DNA from 2 places in the Yersinia enterocolitica subsp. enterocolitica genome. Region 1 is predicted to be linked to the other one. Evidence: predicted binding sites of a transcription regulator. Region 1 holds the regulator's gene; the other holds the start of a gene.

Region 1 (4,439 bases):
CAGCCGCGCGTGAGGCTTGCTGTACCAACGCAGCATTTTGCTGAGTCACACTGTCCATTTCAGCCACTGCCTGCCCGACCTGAGTGATACCTTTGCTTTGCTCATCTGACGCCGATGCTATCTCACCCATTAAATCGGTGACATTGGTGATGGAACGAACAATTTCATCCATAGTTATCCCGGCACTTTCTACCAAAGCCGAACCACTACTCACCCGGTTAACGGACTCGGTTATCAAGCTATCAATCTCTTTTGCCGCTTGAGCACTGCGCTGGGCCAAATTACGGACTTCACTGGCAACCACCGCGAAACCGCGACCTTGTTCACCTGCTCTGGCCGCTTCAACGGCAGCATTCAGTGCCAGAATATTAGTCTGGAAAGCGATACTGTTAATCACTGTTGTAATTTCAGCTATCTTACGTGAACTGGCTGAAATCTCATCCATGGTATGAACCACATCAGCCACCAGCGCCCCGCCTTTTTTGGCGGTAATAGAAGCATTAGCTGCCAATTGGCTGGCATGATGCGCATTATCTGCGTTATGTTTCACCGTTGCCGTCAACTGCTCCATACTGGCGGCCGTCTCTTCCAATGCGGCGGCCTGCTGCTCAGTTCGCGATGATAAATCTGTATTACCGGCTGAAATTTCTGCCGCCCCGTGATAAATCCCATCAGTGCTACTGCGGATAGCTTTTACCGTATTGGCCAAACTGGCTTGCACATCACGTAGCAGCGGAAACAATTTGCCAACGCAATTACGACCAAAATCGGTAATGGGCTGGCCCAGCTGGCCGGAAGCAATCACGCGAAAATGTGCACGAATATCATCCAATGGGCGAACCAGGTTAGCCAACAGGTAGCGATCGGTTGCCAGTAAAATCACTAATCCGGCCACTAAAGCAGAAATTAATGTCATGCTGCTCACTTTTGTCAGGTGAGCAAACTGCTCTTTAGCCACCCCGATAGCCTTGGATGCAGCTTGATTAAAATTCTCCGCAACAGAGCCATATTGCCGGCTCAGCGCTGGCACTGTCTTTTTAGCTAAATCCTGATAGGCCGCGCTATTGTTCGCCATTGCCGCCTGATACAGCGGAGTGACACCTTGATCAATTAATCCGCTCCACCCATCAATCACCCCATTTACCAATGTAGGATCAATCTGTGCATGGTCAATGGCTTTAAACTGCGCCAACTTCTGTTTCAGATTTTCAAGTGCTGCATTGGATGATTTGAGTTCCTTATCTGCATCCGCAATATTGCCGCTCTGACGGTAATCGACTGAGCGGGCAAGACGTGTCACCATCCGAAAATATTGATCCGTCCCCTGATTGACCAAATTCATGTTTTCAACCAACACACTATTAGCATTAGAGGATTGAGTCAGTTGATTCAGCGATAGCAACGTATAACCAGATACACCGCCCCATAGCAGGCAAAATGCCCCAAGCACCCAAAGTAACGCGGCTCTGATAGAAATATTTCTTAAAAACTGCATGTTTGTTCTCCTTCACTGCAAATTGCAACCATTCGGTTACACCGCTGTTATCGGCAATGAGGTTATAAGGTTGAGCCACTCACAAAAATTTAATATCGCATAATCTTGATATCGGCCGGACGAGGTTTTCTGGCACTATATGGCCCTATACATGTGTTATATTATTGGGCCAAACGCTCAGTAATTTGCATAACAATTTGAATTTAAAAGGTATTAAGTTATATGGCAACTGTAGGCATTTTCTTTGGCAGCGATACTGGCAATACCGAAAACATTGCCAAGATGATCCAAAAGCAACTGGGTAAAGATGTTGCTGAGGTTCACGACATTGCCAAAAGCACTAAAGAAGATTTAGAAGGCTTTGATATTCTGCTCATCGGCATCCCAACCTGGTATTACGGTGAAGCTCAATGTGATTGGGATGATTTCTTCCCGACACTGGAAGAAATTGATTTCAACGGCAAATTGGTGGCTATATTTGGCTGTGGCGATCAGGAAGATTATGCAGAATATTTCTGTGATGCGATGGGAACCGTGCGCGATATCATCGAACCACGCGGTGCTGCTATCGTCGGTCACTGGCCAACCGCTGGCTACCACTTTGAAGCGTCTAAAGGCTTGGCGGATGACGATCACTTTATTGGTTTAGCCATTGATGAAGATCGTCAGCCAGAATTGACAAATGAGCGCGTTGAAGCTTGGGTAAAACAGATCAGCGAAGAACTGAATCTGGCCGAAATTACCGGTTAATTTGTCATGTCGGAAACGCGGGGATGAAATTTAATATTGCCACGCGTTTCCGTTGCTTCTATCCCTCTGGTTATACTCTGTTAAGCCACCCACAAATCCGCACTTTCATCCGTGCAAAATGAAAATAAACTGCTACAAATTTGTAACCTTATACTTTGCAGTCATATACTTAAATTATGCAACAATCCCATTCATCAATACATTGCATGATTAATCGGGCAAAGTGTGCAATTATATCTTTGTTAACAACCACGGTTTTCATTTGGGGCTAGCAGTTCTATAATGAGACGCAATTGAGAATATTGCGCCACGGATGTCATAGGCTGAACAGCCTTAATTTGAATCGATAGTAACAGGACTGAATCCGCATGACTGACAACAACAAAGCCTTAAAAAACGCAGGCCTTAAAGTAACACTGCCACGGCTTAAAATTCTGGAAGTGTTGCAAGATCCGGTGTGCCATCACGTCAGCGCGGAAGATCTTTATAAAAAGCTGATCGATATCGGTGAAGAAATTGGTTTAGCAACGGTTTACCGTGTACTGAACCAGTTTGATGATGCCGGTATTGTTACCCGCCATAATTTCGAAGGCGGCAAATCAGTCTTTGAGCTGACGCAGCAACATCATCACGATCATCTGATTTGCCTGGATTGCGGCAAAGTGATCGAATTTAGTAATGAATCCATTGAATCGCTTCAACGTGAAATTGCTAAACAACATGGTATCAAGCTGACCAATCACAGTCTGTATCTGTACGGCCACTGTGAAAGCGGCGATTGCCGTGAAAATGAATCTGCGCACGATAAAAGATAATGTCGTTTTATCGCGTTGACTTATAAAGATTTTAAGCGCTGCTGAAATAAATAATCCGCAAGATGGCCGCCTTTCCCGCTCAGTTACCCAAGTGCAACTCGGTTGGGAGTCAGGTGGTCATTCTTATTTATACCCTTCACCCTTGAAGCCGCTGGGTTGTTAGTTATTCTAATTCCCCCTAATCACTGACGTAGGTGATTTATTCGCTTGCCACCCCACTTATCTGCAATTCCAATGACTTTGGGTATACACCCTATTGCTACCTCCATAAATTTAAAACAAAAAAAACCCCGGACTTGCCGGGGGAAAACCATCAACTCAACTTCACTTAATAGTGTTTACCTAAACCTCAGCAAACAGGAGTTAACATCAGACACAGCACTTTGACAGCAATAATCAAACCTTAACCGGCTCCGCACGACTACTACGTTTACCATCCGGGCTGGTGGAACGAATCAATACGTCGCCACTGACTTTCGGTTGTGCTTTGGCATCATACTGCTGCCATTGTTTTCCGCCATCAGTGGAATACTCGATAATCAGACCCGGTAAGGAGATATTAGCTTCCAATTCCCCGCCAACAACTCGCGCCCCTGGAACTGGCAAGCGATAAGCCACTCCGGCTTTATCCAGTTTCGCCAATTCACGTTGGCCCATAATATTGGCAAAACGCTGCCAATCGGAACTCAACGCCTTGGTGTCAACCCTATGCGTTACGCCACCTTGGTACTCACGACCGGCTTTATAATCCTGCTCCCAAGACGCACGATGCCAGGCACGTTCGGCCAGTGGTAATACTCGAGGGAAAATCATGTATTCCATTTGTTCATCAGTTCGTACTGTTTCATTCCATGATTGAACGGAAATACCGTGCACACCCGGCCAAGGTTTATCACTTTTAGCACTGAAATGATTACCGTCACGGTCGACCGATGTTTCCGCGTTTTGTGGCATATTATCCGGCGCGAAACTAAAGACTTTGGCTTCGTCGCTGAAGCGAGTCGCCCAGTAATAACCGCGCTCATTTGGGTTAACTTCATATGGCATGTCGAAATAGACATAATCCGGATTCGACGCGACCACTTCATAGCCTTTATTGGCCCAATCATTGATTGAGTCAGCGCCGCCCCAATAGAGAGTATCCCAGAAGTTAACGCCAACACGTTTAGTGGCAAAGTCTTTCGACGACTTGGCATCTTTAAGGCCATCTTGCCAGGCTTGCATTTTCTCAATGCCATGGGCATTCACCAACTTGCTGACTTCAATCGCAAAGTGGCTGGAAAGATGCTCAACATCCTGAATTTTGCCTTGCTTGACCATATCCTGACAAACTTGCGATTTAGCCCACGGCTTATCTTCCACACTTTTATCAATAATGC
Region 2 (4,439 bases), 2.5 Mb from region 1:
AATCACTCGCCCTGACTTGAGCTGACTGGCATCCAATTGATGACCGTGGATCAGGTTATTAATCGCCATTTTCGGCGATAACAACCACAAAGATGTTTGTGGACTCACCGGGCAAATCACCTCAACGCCCTGTAATGGCTCACGAATAATACCGCTAGCAAAGCTGGAAGCGGCGCGGTTTGGTTTACCGGGCCGCACCACGATAGTGGGCATTCTCAAGCTACGACCATCAATAAACCCTCGGCGGGTATAATCTGCCAGCAATAAGTCATTCAAGGCTTTTTGTGTTCCATAGGAACTTTGCGGCGCCCAGACCTGCTCATCGGGCACTACTGCCGGTAACTCACCACCAAATACAGCCACTGAACTGGTAATAATGACTTTAGGACAGTGCCCTAGCTGGCGCGCCCGTTGCAGTAAGCCGCGGGTGGCATCAAAATTGATGCGCATTCCCAGATCAAATTCTTCTTCCGCCTGACTGGAAACGACCGCCGCCAGGTGGAAAACAGTGTCAACCTGCCGGTCAAAAATACTCGCCAACCATTGCGAATCAGCAATATCACCACAGAAAACCTGCACTCGCTCATCGGTAATCGCACTCAGCGGCACCACATCACAAGCCATAATTTTGTTAATACTGCGCTGATTACCCTGGCTATCCGTCAGATAATCCAGTGTTAATAAACGTTCAATTAATCGACGCCCCAGAAAGCCGGCAGCACCTGTTACCATTATGTTCATCGTCATATCCTTTTTTATCTGCGCGGTTAGCGATTAACTGTTTTGGCTGGAACTAAAAAGACTAACCCCGCCCCAATGAATAGCATGGTGGAAATAATCAACATGCCGATGGTGGTACTTTGAGTCAGATCTTTTAGGTAGCCCATCATATAAGGTGCGGCGAAACCCGCCAGATTGCCCCAAGAGTTAATCAACGCAATACCTGCGGCAGCGGCAGTGCCCCCAAGGAATGCCGTCGGTAAGCTCCAAAACAGTGGCAAAGTGCTCAATGCCCCCATCGCCCCAATGGTTAATCCCACCATAGCGATGATGATGTTGTCACTGAAGCTGGCGGAGATAATCATCCCAATCCCGCCCAATGTCGCGGTTAAAGCCAGGTGCCAGCGCCGTTCCCGCAAGCGGTCGGCACTACGTGAGACCACGACCATCGTCACTGCTGCTGCCGCATAAGGAATCGCACTCAGTAAACCGATAGACAAAATATCTGTAACGCCGCTGTCTTTAATGAGTGTCGGCAGCCAGAAACCAATGGTGTAAAAACCAGCAATCAGGCAGAAATAAATAAGGGTAAGCAACCAGACTCGGGGTTGTAGGAAAATCTCTTTTAGGCTGCTGTGGACATGATGCTGAGTGTCATTATCGATATTGGTCTGGAGGATTTTTTTCTCTTCATCGGTTAACCATTTGGCATGCCCGATCCTGTCCGTCAGTTTAAAAATCACCAAAATACCAATGAGTACCGAGGGAATACCTTCCAGAATAAACATCCATTGCCAACCAGCAAAGCCGTGGAAACCATTAAAGGCATCCATTATCCAGCCAGATAGCGGCGCACCTATCACCCCAGATAATGGAACTGCGGTGGCGAATAAGGCATACATGCGGCCACGACGGTTAGTCGGGAACCAATATGAAATATAAAGGATCACCCCCGGATAGAAGCCAGCCTCAGCTATCCCCAATAAACAACGCATCACATAAAATGACATCGGCGTGGTAACAAAAGCCATTCCCGCCGAGATAATGCCCCAGGTGATCATGATGCGCGCAATCCACAACCGCGCTCCAACACGATGCAACATCAGGTTGCTGGGAATTTCTAAAAAGAAGTAAGCAATAAAGAAGATACCGGCACCAAAACCGTACACCGCATCAAAGAATTGTAAGTCATCGGCCATTTGCAACTTGGCAAAGCCAACATTCACCCGATCCAGATAAGCCACGACATAGCACAACATCAGTAACGGTAAAATATGCCATGCCGCTTTGCGGTAGGCATGATTCTCCGCTGGCAACACCTTCGGTATCACTAAAGGTTCGGTTGATGATTCAGACATAGTAGAGCCTCATATTTTAATTATTCGCAGGGAACAGAGATCAGCCATAGTCCTGTCAACTACAACTGCTGGCGTTGCACATAAAATGTTAATTTTAGTTATTTAATGTTTATTAAAGTTAAATCTAAGGGATAAGTTAGCCAGTGAATGCGATTGAAATCACAATAATTAACACATGATGATATGGGAAATCACAATGCTTTGATTTTAATAAAATTTTAATTTGTGCAGATTCACGAAAAGTAACACAGAGGAAGTAGGAGGTCGGGTCGAAAGCAGCAAATTAGCTGCCCTGCTTGAAGAGGGTGGTATTGCACCAAGGCTGCCACTTCAATACCCGCGATGGTATGAATAATAATGACTATCATTCTCTTCCGAGAATGGTAAATTATGACTAAGAATTCACATTCCCAATAAATTCAAAAAATATTATTGGTAACGCTTGTTTGTATATCCCCCAGATGAGGGGAGTTAAAATAGAAAGAGAAAATGCCATTATGTCCTTTTATATCAAATACACTCAGCATAAATCATGGCGTTCGATATTGCCGGGACTGGGCCTTTTAAGCCTTATTTTCTGCTTGTCCGGCTGTAAACCCGCCGACGACACCACCAGTGAGCAAGCCCCCTCATCAAGTAGCCAAAACGCAACAACATGGACTCGCACCGTAGAAACGGCGAAAGGCCCGGTGACACTGACCCAGCAGCCAAAGCGGATTGTCTCCACCAGCATCACTATCACCGGAACCTTGCTGGCTATCAATGCTCCAGTCATTGCCAGTGGTGCGACCGTGCCTGATACCACAGTGGCTGATAACCAAGGTTTCTTTACCCAATGGTCAGAGGTTGCCCAAGCTAAAAAACTGGTGCCGATATACCAGACAGAGCCGAATGCGGAAGCTGTCGCGGGAATGAATCCAGATTTAATTATTATTTCTGCCACTGGCGGAGATTCGGCGTTGAAGTTGTATGAGCAGTTGTCGGTTATCGCCCCAACATTGGTGATTAATTATGATGATAAGAGTTGGCAAGAGCTGGCGGTTTTGCTTGGCCAGGCGACAGGGCATGAGGCCGATGCGCAGCAAGTCATTGCAACATTCACTCATCGACTCAATGAGGTAAAGCAGAACATTACGCTGCCACCACAACCAACCTCAGCCTTTGTCTATCAAGCGGCAGACAGTACCGCCAATTTGTGGACTGAAAATTCAGCGCAGGGAAAATTGTTACAGGAATTGGGCTTCACTCTGGCTCAGGTTCCTGATGCAGTGAAAGGCAATACCAGTATGGGTCACCGCAAAGATATTATTCAACTGGGTGGAGAGAAGCTGGCCGAGGGCCTGAATGGCGAGACTATTTTACTGTTCTCCGGCGATCAACCGGCAATTGATGCATTGAAAAGTAATAAGTTTTTAGCTCATACCCCCGCAATTGAACACAATCGGGTGTATGCCGCAGGCTATGATACCTTCCGGTTGGATTACTACAGTGCGAGTAAATTGTTAGCGCGGCTTGAGGAAATGTTTAAGGCTAAGTCTTAATCACTTTAAAGCGGGACGATAAAGAGAATATTAATGAGGTTAATGACAAAGTGCCAGTCACGGTGAAAACAGGTAGATCGTAAAGCCGCCGTACTTCTTTTGTTAAAACAAGCGTCCTTGTAGGCTCCAGCCCCGCCATCCGTGGCACGGACGCTTTACTCTTCAACCTGCCTTCACCTTGCAAGATCGGGTTTTTGAGGTTTGTCAGCAGTCTGATATTAATCTTACTTAGCATGGGGTTTTACCCATGCATTCTCATAATAAGTCGTGTTAACATATATTAGAAAATAATAATGATAATCAAAACTATAACTATTTATAAACAATCAGCATTTGTTAAAAAGAGTGACAATGCCAGCGACTGATCCCCCAAACCAATTTTCAGCAAAGCGGCTCAAACCTGCCCCTGATCTCGGTAAATGCACTCCACCTCGCCGTGGGCTTTGGCTACTAACCAGCATTGTTATATTGATGCTAGTGATGGCCGCCAGCTTGATGCTCGGCGCCAAAGCCATCCCATTTTCAGTGGTCTGGCAAAGTTTACTGGGCGAACACAGCAATGCTGACAGCATTTTAATTCTGGAGTCCCGCCTACCCCGCACCTTGATTGGTGTGCTCGCCGGTGCCGCCTTGGGGTTATCGGGTGCCGTCATTCAAGCACTGACTCGTAACCCACTAGCTGATCCGGGAATTTTGGGGGTCAATGCTGGGGCCAGTTTTGCCGTAGTGATAGGTATTACTATTTTTGGCGTTCATGCTATTCACGGCTATATGCTTTCGGCCTTTATCGGCGCGATGATCACCACACTGGTGGTGTATT

What was found. The regulator Fur, encoded in region 1, represses iron uptake genes when iron is present. The targets are predictions, from matches to a motif close to ATAATAATGAGAACNACTATCAA.
Positions count from the first base shown of each region.
Region 2: the regulator Fur is predicted to act here: its motif matches at 2,430-2,452, upstream of fepB (Fe2+-enterobactin ABC transporter substrate-binding protein).

Region 1 covers NZ_LR590469.1:121,375-125,813, reverse strand. The annotation lists gene FGL26_RS00620 (methyl-accepting chemotaxis protein) at 1-1,495, opposite strand, end outside; gene fldA (flavodoxin FldA) at 1,718-2,245, shown strand; gene fur (ferric iron uptake transcriptional regulator) at 2,614-3,060, shown strand; gene FGL26_RS00605 (beta-N-acetylhexosaminidase) at 3,457-4,439, opposite strand, start outside.
Region 2 covers NZ_LR590469.1:2,613,153-2,617,591, forward strand. The annotation lists gene denD (D-erythronate dehydrogenase) at 1-741, opposite strand, end outside; gene FGL26_RS12485 (MFS transporter) at 768-2,078, opposite strand; gene fepB (Fe2+-enterobactin ABC transporter substrate-binding protein) at 2,576-3,619, shown strand; gene fepD (Fe(3+)-siderophore ABC transporter permease) at 3,971-4,439, shown strand, end outside.